Regions from separate parts of the Kocuria sediminis genome, predicted to be linked through region 3. Evidence: riboswitches for the same ligand, from Rfam matches in the RefSeq annotation. Region 3 holds a riboswitch; each other region holds the start of a gene.
The links. A riboswitch is a leader RNA that binds a small molecule or an ion and turns the genes downstream of it on or off. The one in region 3 is predicted to bind cyclic di-AMP.
Positions count from the first base shown of each region.

Region 1 (5,425 bases), on a different contig from region 3:
CACCGTCCACACCACCGACGCCACCTCGGCCAGTCCCATCGTGGCCGTGAACAGGGGGTGCTCCGCTTCCTGGCCGTCGCCGCGGCCGTTGCCGTGACGGTTCCCGCCACGGGTTCTCGGCACGACACCGAGAGCGAAGAGCAAGGCCCCCAGCACCACGACCAGGGCGCTGTTGTGCACCACCTCGACCACCGGCAGGCCCCAGCGCACCAGTGCCCCCGGATCAGCGGCCAAACGCGCAGCCCCCGAGCCGCTGTAGAGCATCGCCAGGGCCAACACCACCAAGGCCACGATCAAGGCAGCAGCGATCTGCCACGGCCTCACCCTGTGATCGCCCGGCCTGCCCGGCCCGGTGTGCCTCTGCCCGGTGTGCTCGGGCGTTGTCGTACTCATCAGCTGCTCTCTTCCACCCGCCTGTGGGCGACGGGACAAGTTGCCTCCATTCTCCCTGGCTGATGCCCCGGTCAAACCCCCAATGACCGGAGACGGTGGTCAGCGCCTGCTGGTGCTGCCGCTGTGATGCTCAGCTCCCAGCGACAAGCGGGCGTTGCCGGGCCCCTCAAGAACCAGCTCAACGGCCTGATCCGGCAACTCATAAACCAGCTCCGCCTGCAGGATCTCGCCCTGCTGCAGGGACACCGGGCCCGTGGACGCCCACGCCAGCTGTGACTGGCGCCCGCCCAACCGTTCCACCGCATAATCCTCGGCATTGAACTCGAGGCCCCCCGGTTCCATCACGGTGATCTCCAGCAGGACCTGCACACGGTGACTGCCCTCGGCCACTGGTCCGATGAGTTCGGGAGGCACCTCACCCGGTTGCGGACCAACCTGCGCATAGGGCAGCACACCATTGATGCGCGCCAGTCCACCAGGCACAGAGCCGGAGGCTCCCAGCATGGTGCTCGGTGCCTCCTCGGCGGCCACCCCACGGGCGAGCACCGCAAAGAGAACCAACAGACAGGCCGCCGGCATCATCCAGCGCCACCGGCTGCGAGGACGCTGTGCGACGGACGGGCCCTTGATTGTCACGGAGGTGGTCATGACACCACAGTGAGGAGCCAACCCTGGAGAAACGTTGCCACGACATCCGCCAGTACACGACGCCAACCGGGACCTCGTCTTCCTGCGCGCCTTGGATCCCGTGTCCTCGACGCCCCACCGGTAGGCCGGGGGCCCTATTTCAGGAGTTCCTCTCGCTTTGGGGAATGCGCTGCAGCCGGCCGAGGCCGGGCAGGAACCGGCCGACACCAGCGGCGTAGGAGCCGTAGTCCTGGGGATGGGTGGCCAGCAGGTAGGGCTCTTCGACGAGACGGACCTGAAGTTCGACGGCCAGCAGCAGGCACAGCCACGCTGCTGCACTCACCACGGTGGGCACCAGGAGGGTCAGTCCCAGCAAGGTGGTGAGCATCGCGGTGAAGACGGGGTTGCGGATCACCGCGAAAACTTCGGTGGTCACCAGTTCGGTGCGTTCGGCGGCGTCCACCCCGATCCGCCAGGAAGCGCCCATGCCGGCCTGGGAGACCAGCACACCGACGAACCCCCCGACGGTGATGACCAGACCGGCCCACGCGATGACCTCCGGCAACCGGGGTGCGGTCACGGAGCCGGTGAGCGCCAGCGAGGGGCCGGCCGCACCGAGGACCAAGGCCACGGCGAACAGAACCCCGCCCCACCACTCCGCCGTCCCCGGTGCCCCGCTGATGCCCCGGAAACCAGTGGAGCCGGTGCGGGCCCGGTGGATCCAGGACCGCACCCCGAACGCGGCCACCAGACCGGTCAGGTACAGGCCCAGCGCGAGGGCCGGGGCCAAGTCAGTCATCATCGTCGTCCTCCTCGATTGGACGGGCCCGTCCAGGCCTTCCAGCTTTCAAGAGCGGTGCCGGCCAGGGCGGCACAAGTGAACTCAACAACGGCCTGGGGCCCAACCGTGCCGGTGAGCCGGTAACGCCCCGTGGAGCCATGACACTGACAGTACATAGGTTCGTGTACCTTTGGGGCATGAGCACGGTGACCCTCACACATGCCTCGGCCCTGTCCCGGCTGGGTAATGCCCTCTCGGATGCGACGCGCACCCAGGTCCTGCTGGCCCTGCGCGAAGGACCGGCCCGGCCCTCGGAGCTGGCTCAATCCCTTGGTGTCTCCAAGCAGGTGATGTCCAATCAGCTGGCCTGCCTGCGTGGCTGCGGGCTGGTGGCCTCTACCCCGGAAGGGCGTAGCACCTGGTACTCCCTGGCCGATCCCCGCCTGGGCGAGGCCCTGGGGGACCTGCTGGAGCTGGTCATCACCGTGGACCCGACCTGCTGCTCCCCGGAAGGATGCACCTGCGCATGACCTCTCTGACCCTGGGTCCTAAGCCCGTCACCGATGCCCGCCGAGCGGTGCTGCACCGGCGGGTGCGCTGGATCGTGGCCGGCACCATCACCTACAACGTGCTCGAGGCGATCATCGCGATCACCGCCGGGCGCATTGCGTCCTCCTCGGCACTGATCGGGTTCGGCCTGGACTCCATCGTCGAGGTCCTCTCGGCGGCCGCGGTGGCCTGGCAGTTCGCCGCCCCCGACCCGCACCGCCGGGAGAAGATGGCCATGCGGGTGATCGCCCTCTCCTTCTTCGGGCTGGCCACCTTCGTCACCATCGACGCGATCCGCACCCTGGCCGGGGCCGCCGAACCCGAGCACTCCCCGGTGGGGATCGTGCTGGCGGCCGTGAGCCTGGTGATCATGCCGTTCCTGTCCTGGTTCGAACGCCGCACCGGCCGGGAACTGGGCTCGGCTTCGGCGGTGGCCGACTCGAAGCAGACCTTGCTGTGCACCTACCTCTCGGCCGTGCTCCTGGTGGGCCTGGTGCTCAACAGCACCCTGGGCTGGTCCTGGGCCGATCCGCTGGCTGCCCTGGTGATCGCCGCCGTGGCCGTGAAGGAAGGGCTGGAAGCTTGGCGCGGGGATGCCTGCTGCGCCCCGATCTCGGTCCTCACTGCCGAAGACAGCACACGTGACAGCGACGGCTGTGGCGGATGCGGGGCCACCTGCACCTGCTGCGCCCACTGAAATTCAGCCCGCACGCACCGGCACCGCGTGACAGGCGCCGGTGCGTGCGGCTTCTCAGATGCCCGGGTAGGCGGGAATCGCGGCGGACAGCGCGCAATCCTCCGATGAGCAGAAGCGGGCCCTACGCGCCGGTAGCCCGATTGGGGCTTCGGTGGGCATTTCTCCGGCCACCATGCTGATCATCGCCCCACCGGTCACCACCAGGACCGACAGAGCCAGGGCGTCCGCGGCCTGGTGCAGGGTGAAGTAACCCAGGGTGGGCCCGAGCAGGATCAGGACGGCGAAGCCTAGAGCCAGCAGGCCCCGGCGGCGCCGGGTGATGTGTGCCCGGCGAACCCGTGGCGATGCTAGGAGCACCACTGAGTACGCGCCTCCTCAGGCCCTCCCATAATTTCCAGGAAATTCACAGAAGAAATTCGATAAAACTCTAGGGATTTATCAAATCTTGATCTTCTTCTTCATGATCTCTATACATTCTCGAATCCGACTGTGATTGTTTCGTGATCATCTTGTACTCTTCGGTGCGTGCCGACCGCTGATCCTGTCGGCGCCCTCGTGCACATCGCCGAATTCTGCCGGTGCCCGGGGCCCATGCACAGAAACTGCTTGGCAGAAGCGGGGGAACCATTTCCGGTCCCGATGATCCGGGGCCTTGGGGTTAAGCCGTTCAGAGCGCACGCGCTCCGCGGCCGGGTGTCTCCCACCCGAATCCGACAGCTCACCTCGTAGGCAAAGGGAGGAACACACCCATGGCTATTTTCAAGCAGAACACTGCCCGCCACCGCGCCGAGACCACCTCTCACGCCGTGCGCAACACCACGATCGCCGCCGCCGCCGGCGCCGCGATCGTCGGCTCCATCGCCCCGGCCCAGGCCTACGCCGAGATCCCCGCCGCCAGTGGAACTTCCTATGCGGCTCCGGCCTCCGCGATGGCCGACCTGGCCTCCTACACCTATCAGGCCCCCGCTGCGCAGGCCCCGACCGTTCAGGCTGCCTCGTCCGTGAGCCCGCAGTCCACCACCACGACCGCGATTACCCCGGCCGCCGGCGGGATCGTCGGCACCGCCCAGCAGGGCGTGGGGGGCGGCTACGTCTGGGGTGGAACCTCGTTCGGCGCCTGGGACTGCTCCGGCTTCACCCAGTGGGTTTACGCCCAGAACGGCATCGACCTGCCCCGCACGAGCTTCCAGCAGATCGCCGCCGCCACGCCGACCACCACTCCGCAGCCTGGTGACCTGGTGTCCCAGAACGGCGGCAACCACATCGGCATCTACATCGGCGGCGGCAAGATGATCTCGGCGCTGAACCCGACCCAGGGGACCTTCGTTCACTCCGTCAACGCCATGGCCCTCGACGGGTACTACACCTACCGCTGAGTCTCGCCACAACGCCGGTGGCCACGCCTCCTGAAGCCATTCCCCCAGTGCGGGGTGCCTCGAAAGCACCAACACCTGAAAGCCTTTCAAGGTACCCCGCGCCAGTGGTCGGAGCCACGAACAGCAGCGTCACGGTCCTGCCGTGGCGTGAGTCGGTGGCCAACGGACGGGGCAGGAGGCGACCTTGCCGGCCGACCCATAGGGCACCCGCGGCCACGCCTGCACTCCCGCTGAACTGGATTGGCCCCCTCCTGCCACGCAGGGGCGACGCTGCGGCAGGACGACCCGCCGGGGGCGCGGTGCGCGATCGGGGAACGGGGATGCCGCAGTGGCGGACGGCATCCCCGTCCGCCCATACCGTAGGAACGCAAGCTGGACGTTGCCCGGGCCTCGTTCGACCCCCATCCCGTTTGATACAGATTCTGCTGTACGGTTATGGCATGAGGATCTTGTCCCCGGTCGAGGTGATGTCCCGGTTCGGCAAAGCACTGGCCGATCCCACTCGGGCCGCGGTGCTCTTGCAGCTGCAGCAGGGCCCGGCGGTGCCCTCGGAGCTGGCGGCTCGGATCGGGGTGAGTCGCCAGATCCTGTCCAATCATCTGGCCTGCTTGCGTGACTGCGGGTTGGTCGTGGGCGTGCCGATCGGGCGCAATGTGCGCTATGAGCTCTCGGACCCGAAGCTGGCTCATGCCCTAGAGGACCTGCTGGGCACCATCCTCACCGTCGAGGCGGTGTGCCGGTGCGGCACCCCTGAGTGCACCGCCGAGGACCTTGCTGATGACGCCACCGTCCAGGAGGTCCCGGCATGAGCGGGGAACACCACCACGCCCATGCCGCCACCGGGCGGCGGGGCAAGCTGGCGGTGGTCTTCCTCATCACCGCCACGATCATGGTCGCCGAGATCATCGGTGCTATGATCTCGGGCAGTCTGGCGCTGCTGGCCGATGCCGGGCACATGTTCACCGACTCGGCCGGATTGCTGATCGCTTTCATCGCCGCGAC
Region 1 is NZ_WOGU01000017.1:42,750-48,174, reverse strand. It holds partial or broken gene GMA12_RS19085 (CopD family protein) at 1-393, opposite strand, end outside; gene GMA12_RS16375 (hypothetical protein) at 493-1,041, opposite strand; gene GMA12_RS16370 (methyltransferase family protein) at 1,181-1,822, opposite strand; gene GMA12_RS16365 (ArsR/SmtB family transcription factor) at 1,999-2,331, shown strand; gene GMA12_RS16360 (cation efflux transmembrane domain-containing protein) at 2,328-3,047, shown strand; gene GMA12_RS16355 (hypothetical protein) at 3,102-3,407, opposite strand; cyclic di-AMP (ydaO/yuaA leader) riboswitch at 3,601-3,791, shown strand; gene GMA12_RS16350 (C40 family peptidase) at 3,797-4,423, shown strand; gene GMA12_RS16345 (ArsR/SmtB family transcription factor) at 4,864-5,232, shown strand; gene GMA12_RS16340 (cation diffusion facilitator family transporter) at 5,229-5,425, shown strand, end outside.
Region 1: another riboswitch for cyclic di-AMP. It lies ahead of GMA12_RS16350 (C40 family peptidase); the one in region 3 lies ahead of GMA12_RS17250 (C40 family peptidase).

Region 2 (5,425 bases), on a different contig from region 3:
TTCCTCATCGGCACCTTCGGGCTGAACTTCGCCGTGTTCCTGGCCGCCATGGCCGGTCCTGAGTTCGGCCGCGGACCGGAGACCTTCGGGGTGCTCAACTCGATCCTCGCCGTGGGCACGGTGGCGGGCGCCCTGCTCTCGGCCCGCCGGCGCAGCGCCCGGCTGCGCTACGTCTACGGCGGCAGCGCCGTCTTCGCGCTCAGCTGCCTCGGGGCGGCCACGGCGCCCACCCTGACGGTGTTCGCGCTGTGGCTGGTCCCGTGCGGGCTGTCCTCCCTGACGATCATGACCACCGCCAACGCCTACGTGCAGTCGACCACCTCCCCGGTGATGCGCGGCCGGGTGATGAGCCTCTACATGGCCATCTTCATGGGCGGCACCCCGATCGGGGCGCCCGTGGTCGGGTGGATCACGGACGCCCTCGGGGCGCGGTGGGGCATGGGCGTGGCCGTGGCCGCCGGGCTCGGCGGGGCCCTGGTCGGCGCCCTGTTCTGGCTGCGGCTGCGCGCCCAGGGCCCCGCCACCGGGGCGGCGTCCTCGGGGGGAGCCCCCTAGCGTCCGCCGCCCGCCGCGCGCAGCCCGTCGACGACGTGGTCCACGCAGGCCAGCAGCCGCGCCACGTCGTCGGGCTCGATCGACACGAACGTGGCGATCCGCAGCTGGTTGCGCCCCAGCTTGCGGTAGGGCTCCACGTCCACCACGCCGTGGGCGCGCAGCACGGCGGCCACGGCGGCGGCGTCCACGGTCGAGTCGAAGTCCACCGTGGTGATCACCGTGGAGCGGTCCTGCGGGCGGGGCACGAAGGGGGCGGCGAAGGGGGAGGCCTCGGCCCAGGCGTAGACCAGGTCGGAGGACTCCTTCGTGCGGGCCGCCGCCCAGGCCATGCCGCCCCGGTCGTTGAGCCAGCGCAGCTGCTCGTCGAGCATCACGAGCGTGGCCAGCGCGGGGGTGTTGTAGGTCTGGTCCTTGCGCGAGTTCTCCAGGGCCGCGGTCAGCTTCAGGAAGTCGGGGACCCAGCGGCCCGAGGCGCCGATCCGCTCGATCCGCTCGATCGCGGCGGGGGAGAAGGCCCCCAGCCACAGCCCGCCGTCGGAGCCGAGGTTCTTCTGCGGGGAGAAGTAGTAGACGTCCGCCGCGGAGAGGTCCGCGGCCATTCCGCCCGCGGCCGAGGTGGCGTCGACCAGCACCAGCGCCTCGTCCGCGATGCCGGCGGGCCGCACCACGGGGGCGGCCACCCCGGTGGAGGTCTCGTTCTGGGGCCACGCGTAGACGTCCACGCCGTCCTCGGCCCGCGGCTCCGGCCGGGTGCCGGGCAGGGACTCCAGCACCGAGGAGGCCTCCAGGAACGGCGCGGCGCCGGTGGCCTGGGCGAACTTGGCGCCGAACTCGCCGAACACCAGGTGCTGGGCCTTCCGCTCGACCAGCCCGAAGACGGCGGCGTCCCAGAAGGCGGTGGCCCCGCCGAGCCCGAGCAGGACCTCGTGCCCCTCGGGGAGACCGAGGAACTGCGCCAGGCCCTCGCGCACCGAGCCCACGAGCTGCCGGACCGGTGCCTGCCGGTGGGAGGTCCCGAGCATCCCCGCCCCGGCCCGGGCGACGGCGTCGACCTGCTCCGGGCGGACCTTGGAGGGCCCGGCGCCGAACCGGCCGTCGGCGGGCAGCAGGTGCTGGGGGATGGTGACGTGTGCGGACAACGGGTGCTCCCTCATGACGGACGTGCGGCGGGCGGCGGGCGCGGCGGCCGCGCAGGGGCGTGCGCGGCGGGGCCCCGGCCCATTCTGCCCCACCCGGGACCGCCCCCCGCCGCCGGGGCGCGGTCCCCTCCGCGCCGGGGGCACGCGGACTAAGCTCGTGCGGGAAGACCGGACCGGGCGGGATCCCCGGGGACGGACGGCCGGACGAAGGATGACTGAGGCATGAGCGATCTGATCGACACGACGGAGATGTACCTGCGGACCGTGCTCGAGCTCGAGGAGGAGGGCATCACGCCCATGCGGGCGCGCATCGTCGAGCGCCTCGACCACTCCGGGCCGACCGTCTCGCAGACGGTGTCCCGGATGGAGCGCGACGGACTGCTGACGGTGGGATCCGACCGCTCCCTGGTGCTCACCGAGCTGGGCCGCGAACGAGCGGTGCAGGTGATGCGCAAGCACCGTCTGGCGGAGCGGCTGCTGGCCGACGTCATCGGACTGGACCTGGCTCAGGTCCACGACGAGGCGTGCCGCTGGGAGCACGTGATGAGCGAGCAGGTCGAGCGGCGCCTGGTGGACTTGCTGCACAGCCCCCGCTACTCCCCGTACGGCACGCCGATCCCGGGTCTGGCCGCACTGGGCGTCGGGGACAGCCCGACGGCGGCGGGGCACCCCTCCCTGCTCGAGGCCGCCCGCGCGGATCCGGAGGGGACGCACACCGTGGCGCTGCTGCCGGAGGTCGTGCAGGCCGACGCCGCGCTGCTGGGCGTGCTGAGCGACGTGGGCGTGCTCACCGGGGCCGTGGTCCGGGCCCGCGTGGAGGGCCAGCGGGTGCGGATCGAGGTGGCCGAGACCGGCCGGTCCGCGGAGATCGACCTGCGCACGGCCGGGGCCATCCGGGTCCTCGCCGCCTGAGCGCGCACCCGGCCGTCCCCCTGCGCGGGACCCGTCGCAGGGCACGTCGCGGGGTCCGGCCCGAGACCCGACCACCCTTGTGGGGACGTTCACAAGGCACTTTCGGCCAGTCCGGCCGGATGACGCCCCGTCCGCGGTGAACGCCCTGGTGAGCGGCCGTGTCCGGGGTGCCCTGACCCTCGCTCCACCGTGCGCCGGCGCATCGCACTGATAGCGGAGGGCGACACAATCCGCGGGTTTCCATTCCCTGTGCGATGCAATTCCGTGATCGTTCGTGATCAAAACGTGACACTTCCGTAACCGGTCATGTATTGTTCAACGCGTGCCGATCACTGGTCGGATCGGCGCCCTCGTGCACATCGCCGAATTCTGCCGGTGCCCGGGGCCCATGCACAGAAACTGCTTGGCAGAAGCGGGGGAACCATTTCCGGTCCCGATGATCCGGGGCCTTGGGGTTAAGTCGCCGGAGCGCACGCGCTCCGCGGCCGGGTGTCTCCCACCCGAATCCGACAGCTCACCTCGTAGGCAAAGGGAGGAACACACCCATGGCTATTTTCAAGCAGAACACTGCCCGCCACCGCGCCGAGACCACCTCTCACGCCGTGCGCAACACCACGATCGCCGCCGCAGCCGGCGCCGCGATCGTCGGCTCCATCGCCCCGGCCCAGGCCTACGCCGAGATCCCCGCGTCCTCCGGCGCCGCCTACTCGGCCCCGGCCCCGGCCGCCGCCTCGCTGGCTTCCTACACCTACGAGGCCCCCGTCGCCGCGCAGCCCGCGGCCCCGGCCTACCAGGCCCCCGCCCCCGCCGCGCAGCCGGCCGCCTCCACCGCCAGCGTGACCCCGCAGTCCAACGCCACGAGCGAGATCCCCGCGGCCGCCGGCGGCATCGTGGGCACCGCCCAGCAGGGCATCGGCTCCGGCTACGTCTACGGCGGCACCGCCTTCGGCGCCTGGGACTGCTCCGGCTTCACCCAGTGGGTCTTCGCCCAGAACGGCATCGACCTGCCCCGCACCACCTGGGCCCAGTTCGCCGCCGGCACCCCGGTGTCCACCCCGCAGCCCGGCGACCTCGTCTCCCAGAACGGCGGCGGTCACGTGGGCATCTACATCGGCGGCGGCAAGATGATCTCCGCGCTGAACCCGTCGCAGGGCACGCAGATCCACTCCGTCAACGCGATGCAGCTCGACGGCTACTACCGGATCGGCTGATCCGGCTCGTCCCCCGCGGCAGCCTCAGGGTCGCCGCGGGGGACACCCGGTCCTCCCCGGACCACCGCGACCCGCACTCCCGGGTCCGCCCCGCACCCCCGTCTCCTCGGGTGCTGTGCGCCCCGTCCCCCCGGACATCCCTCCTCCATTCCCCCGCCGTGCGCGGCCTTCCGCATCCGGAACGCCGCGCTGCCGGAGATCGCATCACCCCGCGCGCCCCCGCGCGGGGTGATCCGTGCTGTCACCGCAGTCTCCCGGCAGGTTCGCCCGGCCCTCCAGAAAGCCTGCTGAATCCCCCCATGACTCGTGACCTGAACTCCTCGACCGGCATCGGCTCCCTCCTCTCGGGCAAGGCCCGCACCGTGGCCGCCGTCGCCGCCTTCTCCGGCCTGGCGCTGGCCACCACCGTCTCCGCCCAGGAGGCACCGGCCCAGGAGGCCGCCGCCGACGCCCCGCTGTCCGCCGTGGCCGCTGCGACCCCCTCCGCCGCCCCCACCGTCTCCCTCGAGCCGGCCGCCCACATGACGAAGGCCCAGAAGGCGTCCGAGCAGAAGGCGGAGCAGAAGGCCGCGAAGAAGGCGGAGCAGAAGACGGCGGAGCCGGAGACCCGTGCGACCGTCCAGCAGCAGGCGGGGACGCCGACCGCGCAGCCGGTCGTCACCCCGGCCCCGCAGCCGGCCGCCCCCGCGATCCAGGCGGCTCCTGTCGTGGCGCAGGCGGCGCCGGCGCCGAAGCCGGTGGCCGCCCCGAAGCCTGCCCCGGCCCCGCAGTCGGCCGCGCCGGCCGCCCCCGCCGTGCAGGCCGCCCCCGCCGTGCAGGCCGCCCCGAAGCCGGCCCCGAAGCCGGCTCCGGCACCGAAGCCTGCCGTGCAGGCGGCCCCGGCGGCCGAGCGCACGGTCACCCCGCAGAGCTCCGCCTCCGGCAAGGGCGCCACCATCTCCTCGGCCGCCCTGGGCCAGATCGGCGTCGGCCAGGACTGCACCGCCCTGGTCACCAACGCCCTGCGCGCCGCCGGCATCAACCACCACGGCTGGCCGGCCTCCTACCTGAGCCTCGGCACGCAGGTCTCCGCCGGCCAGGCCAAGCCCGGCGACCTCGTCTACTACGCCGACGGCGGCATGGGCGCGGCCCACATCGGCGTCTACATCGGCGGCGGCAAGGCCGTGCACGGCGGCTGGAACGGTGGCACCACGGTCATCGACAGCGTCAACGTGGGCTCCGGCCCGGTCTACGTCCGCGTGCGCTGACCGCACGCGAGAGCATCGCTTCGGGTGCGCGGTTCCCGGTCGGCCAGACAGGATCCGCGCACCCGCTGTTCGTCCGGGCGGCCACCGGCCGCCCGCCCACCGTTCCCGCGGCACGCCGCCGGCCGCCCGCCTCCCGGGGGCGCCGCCGGACGCCCGCCCGGAGGCCCCGGCCGGGCCCGGCCGCAGTCTCCCCGCGCCGATAGACTGGACCCATGGCCACCGACTTCAGCCGCAACGCCCGCACGAGCCTGGACCGTGAGTACGCCTACATGGCCTACGGCATGATCGGCGGAGCCGTGCCCGGGATCGTGGTCGGCTTCGTGGTGGCCGCGTTCGTCGGCCACGCCGCCATGTGGCTGTC
Region 2 is NZ_WOGU01000003.1:245,847-251,271, reverse strand. It holds gene GMA12_RS05435 (MFS transporter) at 1-555, shown strand, start outside; gene serC (phosphoserine transaminase) at 552-1,694, opposite strand; gene GMA12_RS05425 (metal-dependent transcriptional regulator) at 1,917-2,606, shown strand; cyclic di-AMP (ydaO/yuaA leader) riboswitch at 2,957-3,146, shown strand; gene GMA12_RS05420 (C40 family peptidase) at 3,152-3,817, shown strand; gene GMA12_RS05415 (C40 family peptidase) at 4,117-5,064, shown strand; gene GMA12_RS05410 (hypothetical protein) at 5,277-5,425, shown strand, end outside.
Region 2: another riboswitch for cyclic di-AMP. It lies ahead of GMA12_RS05420 (C40 family peptidase); the one in region 3 lies ahead of GMA12_RS17250 (C40 family peptidase).

Region 3 (5,425 bases):
CTATCGAAGCGGCCCGCGACGGCCCCCACCCACTGACCCACCGATTTCCCACCCCTCCATAAAGCAAAGGACTGAACCCATGAAGCGTTCGACCACCCTGAGCACTCTGGCCCTGGCCTCTGCCCTGGCCCTGGCCGGCTGCGGCACCAGCGGCGAAGAGACCGCCGGTGAGGCACCGGAGACCACCACATCCGCGGCGGCCGGTACCGGGAGCACGGACACCGCCACGACCACTCCTTCCACGTCCGCCCAGGCGGTCACGGAGGAGCACAACGACGCGGACACGATGTTCGCCCAGATGATGATTCCCCACCACGAGCAGGCCGTTCAGATGAGCGAGGTGATGCTCGCCAAGGACGATCTCGACCCGGACATCGAGGCGTTGGCCAACAAGATCGTCGCCGCCCAAGGCCCGGAGATCGACCAGCTCAAGACCATGCTCGAGACCTGGGGGGAGCCCACCTCGATGGAGTCCGGTGGTATGGAGGGCATGGAGTCCGGTGGTATGGAGGGCATGGACCACGGCTCCGATTCCGGTGCAGGCATGGAGGGCATGATGACCGAGGAGCAGATGCAGGAGTTGGAGGCCGCCGAGGGCACCGAGGCCGCCGAGATGTACCTGACCATGATGACCGCCCACCACCGCGGGGCCATCGACATGGCCCAGGAGGAAGTCGCCGAGGGTCAGAATCCGCAGGCCATCGAGATGGCTCAGAAGGTGATTGAGGACCAGGAAGCGGAGATCCAGGAAATGGAGCGTCTGCTGCAGCAGATCCAGGGCTGATATCTGCGGGTTCGCCTCGATCAGGCCTCCACTGTGCGCCCGGGGCGCACGAGTCGGGGCATCACCGGCCACGGGCGGGGGCCTCATCCATCTGGATGAGGCCCCCGCCCGTGGCCGGTGGCAACCGGTGGGCCATGAGCTCAGTCCTCCGTGAGGCCAGAGCCTCGGTGCTGGCCCGGTTCTTAGCCGCGGCCGGCGAGCCAGGTGCGGAAATCGGCGACCTGGGCCTGCTGGGTGGTGATCCCCGCGGCGGCTGCCACCCGCAGCTGGGCGTGCGGGGCCCGGGACTGCGGCTCCAGGAGCTCGATGATCCCGGCCTGGTGGTGCGGAATCATCTTCTGCACGAAGGCGACATCGAAGTCCTCACCGGCCTCCACGGCCGAGAGTTCCTCGATCATCGTCTGGGTTTCCTCCTCCAGGACCTTCATCTCTTCCTGGGCTTCCTCGGGGGCTTGGGCCATGGCCTCCTCGGGAGTCAGCCCGTACCACTCCTCCAACCACCGGGTGAACTGGTCGATCTGGTGCTGCTGGTTGGCGATGATGTTCTCCGCGTGCGTGCGGATGTCCGGGCTGACCCCGCGCTCGAGCTCCAGTTCGGACATCTCGATCGCGGCCTGGTGATGCGGAATGATTTCGGCCAGGAACGTGATTTCCAGCTGCTCGCCCTCCAGCCCGGCCAGGGTCTCACCGAAGTCGTAGGCGGTCGGGGAGGTCGGATCCGGCTGGAGCATCTCCACCGTGGACGGGTCCTGGGCGGGGGACGCGACCGGGGTACTCCCCGGCCCGTGGGCCAGGGCCGGAGCGGTGGCCCCGCCCAGCAGGGCGGTCGCAAGAACAACGGTGGAGGCGGCGGCCGTAGTGCGGCGGCCAAGGAACTGGGTGGAACGCATGATGATGTCTCTTTTCCACGATGAAGAAGCTCGACCCCGATGTGCCGGCCTCGGCAATCCGCCCGTGCCCGACGTGCGCCCAAGCCGCGCGGGTAGAGCTGTACTGAACAGGGAGCGGGGGAAGAGGAAACCCGCCTCCGGGCGGGCCCGATCAGCCCATCAGGATCCTCTTTCACCGACGGAGACCCGTCACGGGTATCCGCCGGTCAGCGTCTGAGCCTGCAGAAAAGGCCAAGTTCCCGCGGAAGCCGCTCTCCACGGAACCCCCGGTAGGGGGCCATCACCCAGGCGGCGGGTGCGTCATGGCGGTGGCCCCCTCCGCAGAGGAGATCCGGCCCGTGACGCCGATCCCGGTGGCCACGGGTGTCCTCACCGCCCCCGCCGCCCGGGTGATGGGTCTGTGGGAGGCGAGACTCAGCCCAGGGAGGCGACCAGTTCGGCGCAGGCGGCCTCGCACCGCCGGCAGGCCTCGGCACAAATCCGGCAGTGCTCGTGCATGGACGCGTGCTGCTCGCACTCATCTGCACACGCCTTGCAGGCCATCTGGCAGGCCTTGATCGCATCCAAGGTGATGTTCGCGTCGTAGCCGGTGTGCCGCGAGAGCACACGTCCGGTGGCCTCGCACAGGTCCGCGCAGTCGAGGTTGGTGCGGATGCACTTGGTCAGCTCGGCGACCATGTCCTCGGACAGGCAGGCATCCGCGCAGGCGGTACAGGTCTGGGCGCACTGGAAACAGGCCTGGATACAGGCGGCCAGCTTCCCCTTGTCCACCCCGCCGAGGTCCTTCGGGTAGGCCTCCAGCATCGCACTCACGTGATGGGTCATGGCTTGCTCCTTCGTCGGCTTCCTCGAGGAGACGAACCAGCCGGAACCAGCCCGCCATACCATCGACAGTAAACTGCCTTTTCCGTGTGGCGCGCCCCAAATTCTTGAAGATTTGATGAAGATCCAGGCCACAGTGGCGCACAGCGCTACTCCCTCGGGCGGCCTTCTCCGCCGGGGATCCGGGCAATTATGGAGTTTTCATGAAGAAATCGCGCTGCGCGGCCCAGAACGGCATCCCCGAAACTTCTCAATCTGAAGGAAAGCTCAAGGAATCCTCAAAGTCTTCTCCGTGCCACCCCTCGTGATACTGAAGGCCGCCCACGACCCAAAACCCCCTCGCCCTGGGGGGTGGTGTCCATGCAGGGCCGTGCACTGACGCCATTTCCCCTAGTCACACGGCATTGGATGCGACGCCAGTCGTGATGCGGAGCCACAGGAGCGACGAACCCACGGCTTCTGGGCCGGGCCTTTTCAGAGTCGGCAGCCAAAGCTTTCAGACCCGGCCGAAGAAAGAATCCGGGCCGTGATCTAAACGTGACACTTTCGTTATGAGTGGGCTACTGTCCACTGCGTGCCGCTGATTGATCCGGTCGGCGCCCTCGTGCACATCGCCGAATTCTGCCGGTGCTCGGGGTTCCTGAAGAGAAATCGCTTGGCAGAAGCGGGGGAACCATTTTCGGTCCTGGGGTCCGGGACCTAGGGGTTAAGTCACCCGGAACGCATGCGTCCGGGGCGGCCGGGTGTCTCCCACCCGCATCCGACAGCTCACCTCGTAGGCAAAGGGAGGAACACACCCCATGACCATTTTTAAGCGCCGTACTGCCCGCCACCGCGCCGAGACCACCTCGCCCCTGGTGCGTACCACCACGGTCGCGGCTGCCGCAGGTGCGGCAGTGATCGGCTCCATCGCCCCGGCTCAGGCCTACGCCGAGGTCCCGACGGACACCGCCACTGCCTACTCGGCCCCCGCGTCCGCTCTGGCGGCCTACTCTTCGACAGCCCCCCGGGCCGTCGTTGCCCCCCAGGCCGTCTCCCCCCAGGCCTCGGCGGCTCCTGAGCAGAGCGCTTCGACCGCGACGGTGTCCACCCAGTCGACGGATATCACCGAGATCACCGGCGCGTCCGGGATTGTGGGCACCGCGATGCAGGGCGCCGGCACCGGCTACGTCTGGGGCGGGACCGCCTTCGGCGCCTGGGACTGCTCCGGATTCACGAAGTGGGCCTACGCCCAGAACGGCATCGAGATCCCCCGCACCAGCTTCCAGCAGATCGCCGCGGCCACCCCCACGACCAACCCGCAGCCCGGAGACCTCGTCTCCCAGAACGGCGGGGCCCACATCGGCATCTACATCGGCGGGGGCAAAATGATCTCCGCCCTGAACCCCGCCCAGGGCACCTTCGTCCACTCCGTCAACGCCATGCCGGTGGACGGGTACTACACCTACCGCTGACCCGGTGCGCCCTCCGCAACGGCCTGAGTCGCTGCGGAGGGCCCCGGTCGTTGCAGCTGCTGATCCAGGGAATTCCTGCCTCGCGAGTGAGTTTTTCCTCCCCTGCAGACACCCCACCGTTCCTCCACTTCTCCGCCGTGCGCGGTGCTCCTGATCCGGGGCCCGCTCTGCCGGACCCCGCGACATCTTGCGCCCCCGAGCGGGGTGCTCCGTGCTGTCACCGCACCGTTCCGGCAGATCCGCCCGGCCCGCCAGAAAGCCTGCACAACTCCTCATGACTCGTGACCTGACCTCCCCCAACGGCATCACCTCCCTCCTCACCGGCAAGGCCCGCACCGTGGCCGCCGTCGCCGCCTTCTCCGGCCTGGCCCTGGCCACCACCGTCTCGGTGCAGGCCACCCCGGCCCCGGATGCCTCCGCTGAGGCTCCGCTGTCGGCCGTCGCTGCCGCCACCCCCACCGCAGCGCCCACCCCGTCCCTGGAGCCGGTCGCCCACGTGACCACAGCCGAGAAGCAGACCGACCAGAAGACCGAGCAGAAGAAGGCCGAGCATAAGAAGACCGAGCAGAAGCTCGATGTTCCGGCCGTTGTGGCACCCGGTGGGGCCGTTCCGGCGCCGGCCGCCACGCCCGTTTCGGCCAACGCACCGGCCAACACACTCGCCGCGAAGCCAGTTGTCCAAGAAGCAGCTATTCAAGAACCAGTCGTCCAGACGGTCCCGGAGCCTGTCACCGAGCCTGCCCCGGTGGCGGTTCCCGCCCGGGAACCAGCCGCGCAGGCTGGCCCGAGGACCGCCGTCGCTTCTGCCCCAAAGCCAGCTACGCCGGCCGCTCCGTCCGCTGAGCGCACGGTCACCTCGCTGAGCTCGCCCTCCGGCAAGAGCGCGACCATCGCCTCCGCTGCCATGGGACAACTAGGCACCGGTCAAGACTGCACCGCAGCGGTGAGCAACGCCCTGCGGGCGGCCGGGATCAACTTCCGCGGGTGGCCGGCTGATTACTTCACGCTCGGCACCCGGGTCTCCGCCGGCCAGGCCCAGCCCGGCGATCTCGTCTACTACGCCGATGGCGGCATGGGCACAGCCCACATCGGCGTCTACATCGGCGGCGGCAAGGCCGTCCACGGCGGCTGGAACGGTGGCAGCACCGTCGTCGACAGCGTCAACGTGGGCACCGGCCCGGTCTACATCCGCGTGCGCTGACCGCACGCAAACACCGATTCCGGGTGCGCGGTTCCTGGCCGGCCAGACAGGTTCCGCGCCCCCGGGATCCACGCCTGGGGGCACTTTTAGGTATCAAGGCAGCCGGCCGTTGTCGTGCCGGCATCCCGGGTGCATCCCACTGGAGTTGTCTGCGCTCAACCGCCTTGATGTCGACGATGACCCCATTCGATGTAGAGCTGGGAAGGCTGCGGTGTTCTTCGGATGACAAGACCCGGCACAGTCCCTGACCACCCTCCAGCGGCCAACGCCCTCA
Region 3 is NZ_WOGU01000022.1:16,001-21,425, forward strand. It holds gene GMA12_RS17230 (copper-translocating P-type ATPase) at 1-36, shown strand, start outside; gene GMA12_RS17235 (DUF305 domain-containing protein) at 80-784, shown strand; gene GMA12_RS17240 (DUF305 domain-containing protein) at 967-1,674, opposite strand; gene GMA12_RS17245 (four-helix bundle copper-binding protein) at 2,089-2,499, opposite strand; cyclic di-AMP (ydaO/yuaA leader) riboswitch at 3,099-3,290, shown strand; gene GMA12_RS17250 (C40 family peptidase) at 3,297-3,950, shown strand; gene GMA12_RS17255 (C40 family peptidase) at 4,225-5,151, shown strand.

Region 4 (5,425 bases), on a different contig from region 3:
AGGACCTCGGGTACCACCTGCGCGGCGGGAAACCGCTCGGCCAGCTCCGCGGTGTGCATCCAGTGGGTGGTGCAGCGGCGGCCGTCGAGCAGCCCGGCCGCCCCCAGCACGAACGCGCCCGAGCAGATGGACAGGATCCGGGCCCCGCGGTCATGGGCCGCGTGCAATGCCTGGATCACCTCTGCCGGGACGTCCCGGTCCCGGGAGATGGCCGGGAGGACCACGAGATCCGCCGCGGCCACCCGGTCCAGCCCGTGCTGGACGGCCACGTCGAAGCCGGCGATCGTGCGGACCGGCCGCCCGTCGGGGCTGCACACGGCGAAGTCCATCACCGGGAGCCCGTCCCCGGAGCGGTCGATCGCCCAGGCCTCGCAGGCCACCCCGAGCTCGAAGGGGGAGACCTCGTGGAACACGATGACGGCCACGTTGCTGATCATGGGTCCATGGTCCCACTCCTGTGGCAGAGAATCGATGGAACACAGGAAAATGCCATCACGCGAGGGTGTCGACGTCTGGTCCGGTGCGGGCCCGGACGCCCCATGCGACGGCGGATGACGTCCGGCAGCTGATCAGCGCGGTCCTGTCCTGACCGACGGCCGGCCCTGCTGCTCACCGATCGGTGTGGGCGGTCGTTGCCCGCCGAGCACGGCGAGCACGTTGTCCGCGGCGAGGACCGCCATCGCGGTGCGCGTCTCCACGGTGGCGGAGCCCAGGTGCGGCACCAGCACCACGTTGTCGAGCTCCAGCAGCTCGGGGTGCACCTGGGGCTCGTGCTCGAAGACGTCCAGTCCCGCACCCGCGATCCGGCCCTCGCGCAGCGCGGACGCGAGCGCCGCCTCGTCCACGATCGGCCCGCGCGCGGTGTTGACGAGGTACGCCGAGTCCTTCATCGCCGCCAGCTGCTCGGCGCCGATCAGGTGGCGCGTGGCGGGACCGTAGGGACAGTGCAGCGACACGACGTCGGAGACGGCCAGCAGCTCGTCGAGCTCGACCCGCCGGGCGCCCAGCTCGGCGGCGATCGCCGGATCGATCTCGCTGCGCGACTGGTAGACGATCTCCATGCCGAAGGCCTTGGCCCGGCGCGCGGTCGCCTGGCCGATGCCGCCCATGCCGACGACGCCGAGGGTCTTGCCCTGCAGGCTGCTGCCGAGCAGGAAGAACATGCCCCACTTCCAGGCCTGGCCGGAGCGGATGAGCCGTTCCCCCTCGCCGAGCCGGCGGGTCGCCATGAGGATGAGGCCGAGCGCGATGTCGGCGGTGGCCTCCGTGAGCACCCCGGGGGTGTTGGTGGCCACGACGCCGCGCTCGGTGCAGGCCAGCACGTCGATGTTGTCGTAGCCGACGGCGACGTTCGCGACCACTTTCAGCTGCGGGCCGGCGGCGTCGAGCAGCTCGGCGTCGATGCGCTCGGTGAGCAGGCTCACCACGGCGTCGGCGCCGGCCACGCGCCGCAGGAGCTCCTCGCGGCCGATCGACTCCGGGCCCGGCCAGGCGTCGACCTCGTGCTCGGCGCGGAGCTTCTCGATCGCGGCGTCGGGCACCCGTCCCGTGACGACGACCCGGCTCATGCCGACTCGATCCACTGGCGCAGGCGGTCGAGGCCGACGCGGATGTCGTCGACGTCGATGCCCGAGTAGGCGAGCCGGATGTACTGTCGCTCCTCGCCCGGTTGGCGTCGGCCGAAGTGCTCCCGCGTGCAGAAGGACACGCCGGTCTGCTGCAGGGCCGCCGTGGCGAAGTCGCCGACTTCGGTGCAGCCCATGCGCTCCATGGCGGCGGTGACGTCGGGGAACAGGTAGAACGTCGAGTGCGGGACGGCCACGTGCATGCCGGGCGTGGCGTTCACCAGCTCACAGGCGGCGTCCCGGCGCTCGCGCAGGACGTCGAGCATCTGCTGCACGGGTTCCTGGGGGCCGCGGAGGGCTTCGATGCCGGCCCACTGCACGTAGTGGGTGGTGCACGACTCGTCGTTGGTGTTGAGCGTGCTGAGCACCTTGGCGATCTCGGGCGGTGCGACGGCGCAGCCGAGGCGTGAGCCGGTCATGGCGAACTTCTTGCTGAACGTGTAGAGGATGACGGTGCGCTCGGCCATGCCGGGCAGTGACGCGATCGAGTTCGAGACCCCCTCGTAGCGCGTCTCGAAGTAGGCCTCGTCGGAGAGCACCCAGAGGTTGTGCTCCTGGGCAAGCTGCGCGACGGCCTCGCGCTCGGCCGCCGTCGACTCGGCCGAGATGGGGTTCTGCAGGTCGTTGTAGATGATGGCGACCGTGTGCGGGGTGATCGAGGCGCGCACCTGGTCGAGGTCGATCGCGAAGCCGCTCTCCGTGGGGAGATAGCGGTACGGCACGGACGTGCCCCCGAGGTACTCGATCTGCGACTCGTAGATCGGGAAGCCGGGGTTCGGGTAGAGCACCTCCTGGCCGGGGTTCATGACCGCCTGCAGGAACTTCGTGATGACGGGCTTGCCGCCGGGCATCACGACGATGTTGTCGGGGGTGAGGCCGATGCCGCGACGCGAGCCGATGTCCTCGGCGAGGGCCTCCCGCAGCTGCGGAATGCCGGGGCCGGGGCAGTAGCCCGTGTAGCCGTCGGCGATAGCCCGGTTCATGGCCTCGACGATGTGCGGGGCCGTCGGGATGTTGATGTCGCCGAGGTGGAAGGGGTACACGCGGTTCCCCTGTGCCTTCCAGGCGGCCGCGGCCTGGGCGACGCTGAAGGCCGTTTCGGTCCCCAGCCGGTCGAGCCGGTGTGCGAGTTGCCGCATGCTGTTCCACTCCTCGTCGAGTCGGCGATCGATCCACTGCTGGATCCGCACTGAGCATACGACTCATATATCAGTCTGGGAAGAGTAGTCCCGGAGGGATGTCCCCGTCGGTCCAGTCGCGGGGTGTCCCGCATCCAGAGGTTGTGCCCGTGGAGCGCGGAAGTGCGGTTCCCGCCGGGACGGCCGGGAACCGCACTTCCCCCTCACGGGCCTGGGGTCAGCGCACGCGGATGTAGACGGGACCCGAGCCGACGTTAACGGTCTGGATGACCGTCTGGTTGCCGTTCCAGCCGCCGTGGACGGCCTTGCCGCCGCCGATGTACACGGCGATGTGGGCGAAGCCCATGCCGCCGTTGGCGTAGTAGACCAGGTCACCGGGCTGGGCCTGGGCGGCGGAGACCCGGGTGCCGAGGTTCAGGTAGGAGACCGGCCACCCGTGGTGGTTGATCCCGGCCGCGCGCAGGGACTTGGTGACCAGGGAGGTGCAGTCCTGCGTCACGCCGAGCTGGCTCCTGGCGGCGGCGGCGATGGTCGCAGCCTTGCCGGACTGGGACTGGATGCTGAGGAGCTGCTGGGGGGCTGCGGCCGGGGCGGCCTGGGCCGGGGCCACGCTGCCGAGCGCCATGGCGCCGGCGGCGACCGCCAGGGTCGCCGTGCGCCCCAGGGGGAACGAGCGCTGGGCGCGGTGGCGGGGCGTGCGGGAGTGGAAGATGGGCATGAGTGATGTCCTCCCTCTTGCCTGCGAGGTGAGCTGTCGGATGCGGGTGGGAGACACCCGGTCGCAGGGTGGAGGCCCTGGCGACTTAACCCCTAGGTCCCGGGGGAGGGGCCGTTTCTGGTTCCCCCGCTTCTGCCGAGCGATGTGTTCAGGGGGCCCCGGGCACCGGCAGAATTCGGCGATGTGCACGGGGGTGCCGATCAGTGGGGGAATCGGCACGGAGAGAAAACTAATCGAAAAGTAACGAGAAAGTCTCGTTTTGATCACGGGCGCGTCTCGGAATCTGTTGCGATTCGGTTGTGGGCCTTCGCGCTCGCGCGAAGTTGCGTGGTGAGGGGTGCCGACGGGGATCCTCCAGGAGGCGCATCTCAGGACAAAAGTGGGCTTGACCTGGGGCTCTGTTCCATTCGTGTCCGCCGGAGAGTCCGCCCCTGCCCTGGGGCGGGGTGTCCGGGGTGACACGCGCGTTATGGCGCGAGAAACCGCGGGGAATGCTTCGCGGAGCATTAGGCAGCCAGCGTGAGCGGCACCTTGGTGGGGGCGGAAAGGACGACCTTTTAGTGGGCCCCAGGGTTCACACGGGAATTCGCTAAAAGAAAATATTGCGTTAGTAATGACCGCCCGGGGGAGGGGGGCGGTTTTTCGCGGACGCTTCCGGCGTGCCGGCCCTATCGCCCGTCCTCGTCGACCTCGGCGGCGTCGAGCAGGTCGTCCAGGACCCGATCGAGTCGGGCCACGAGGGAGAGGTGCCCCTCGCGCTCCAGCAGGTGCGCCCGGGCGCCCGGCACGTGCGCGGCGAGCCACTCCCCGTGGGTCACCGGGACGGCGCGGTCCTCCCGGCCGTGCCAGATCCGTGTCGGCACGGCGATCTCCTCCACGGCGAAGCCCCACGCGCGGTCCACCGCGAGGTCGTCGTCGCGCCAGCCCACGATGCCCTGGCGCAGGGAGTGCTCGGCCGCGCCCATGACGTAGTCGGCGAAGTCCCCGGTCATCACCGCCCGGTCCACCGGCGGGAGCATGGCGCGCAGCAGCTCGACGACGTCGCCATCCGGCGCCGAGGCGGCCGCGGTCATGGCCTGCACCTGTTCCGCGAGGTAGGCCTCGAGCGCCCGGCGTCCCTGCCGGGCGGCGGTGAACTCGGCCGCGCTGTCCTCGTCCATCCCGGCGACCGGGTCCAGTCCCTCGGCGCGCGGCGGGGCGTAGCCGGCCAGGGAGGCGACCGCGCGGCAGCGGCCGGGCAGCAGCGCGCCGCAGGCCAGGGCGCGCGGGCCGCCGCTGGACCAGCCCAGGGCGAGGAATTCCTCCGCACCCAGCTCGTCCAGGACGCACCGGGTGTCGGCCACGGCGCCGGCCACCGTGCCGGGGGCCGTCTGCTCCGGGAGCGGGTCCGAGGCGCCGTAGCCGGGACGCGAGACGGTGAGCACCTGGAGCCCGCGGTCCGCGGCCGCGCGCTCGAGCGGCCCGAACGGGACCGCGGCGCTGGGCGCGCCGTGGTGGAAGACGACCGGCAGGCCGCCGGGCGGGCCGGTGAGCCGGAACTCCAGGCGGCGCCCGTCCGGCGCGGTGACGCTGCGGTTGCCCTGGTCCTCCGAAAGTGTGCTCATGCCGTCCCCGCTCTTTGGTGGCCGCCGTTGTGCCGCTGTGGCGACTGGTGGCCCTCACGCTAGGACTCGGCAGTGCCCGGGACCAGGGCGGCGGCGGCATGTGACGGGTCGGCGCCGGGTGCGACGGCAGTGCGGTCCGCTCGGCGTGGGTGTCCTGCTCCACCGCTCGGCCGAGCTCGTCACGACCGCTGGCTGTGTCACCCGCAGCGTCGTCGTGATCCGGTGCTCCGCGGGACCTCGCCGCTACCCGGTCCGGCGCTTCCTTTCCATGCGGCCTACGCCAGCGGCGCCCGCCCCGGGCCCGATCGGCCGGCGAAGGCCTGGACGATGTCCAGCCAG
Region 4 is NZ_WOGU01000007.1:93,560-98,984, reverse strand. It holds gene GMA12_RS09820 (helix-turn-helix domain-containing protein) at 1-437, opposite strand, end outside; gene GMA12_RS09815 (2-hydroxyacid dehydrogenase) at 570-1,568, opposite strand; gene GMA12_RS09810 (pyridoxal phosphate-dependent aminotransferase) at 1,565-2,764, opposite strand; gene GMA12_RS09805 (NlpC/P60 family protein) at 2,982-3,482, opposite strand; cyclic di-AMP (ydaO/yuaA leader) riboswitch at 3,488-3,673, opposite strand; gene GMA12_RS09800 (alpha/beta fold hydrolase) at 4,151-5,086, opposite strand; gene GMA12_RS09795 (TIGR03084 family metal-binding protein) at 5,362-5,425, opposite strand, start outside.
Region 4: another riboswitch for cyclic di-AMP. It lies ahead of GMA12_RS09805 (NlpC/P60 family protein); the one in region 3 lies ahead of GMA12_RS17250 (C40 family peptidase).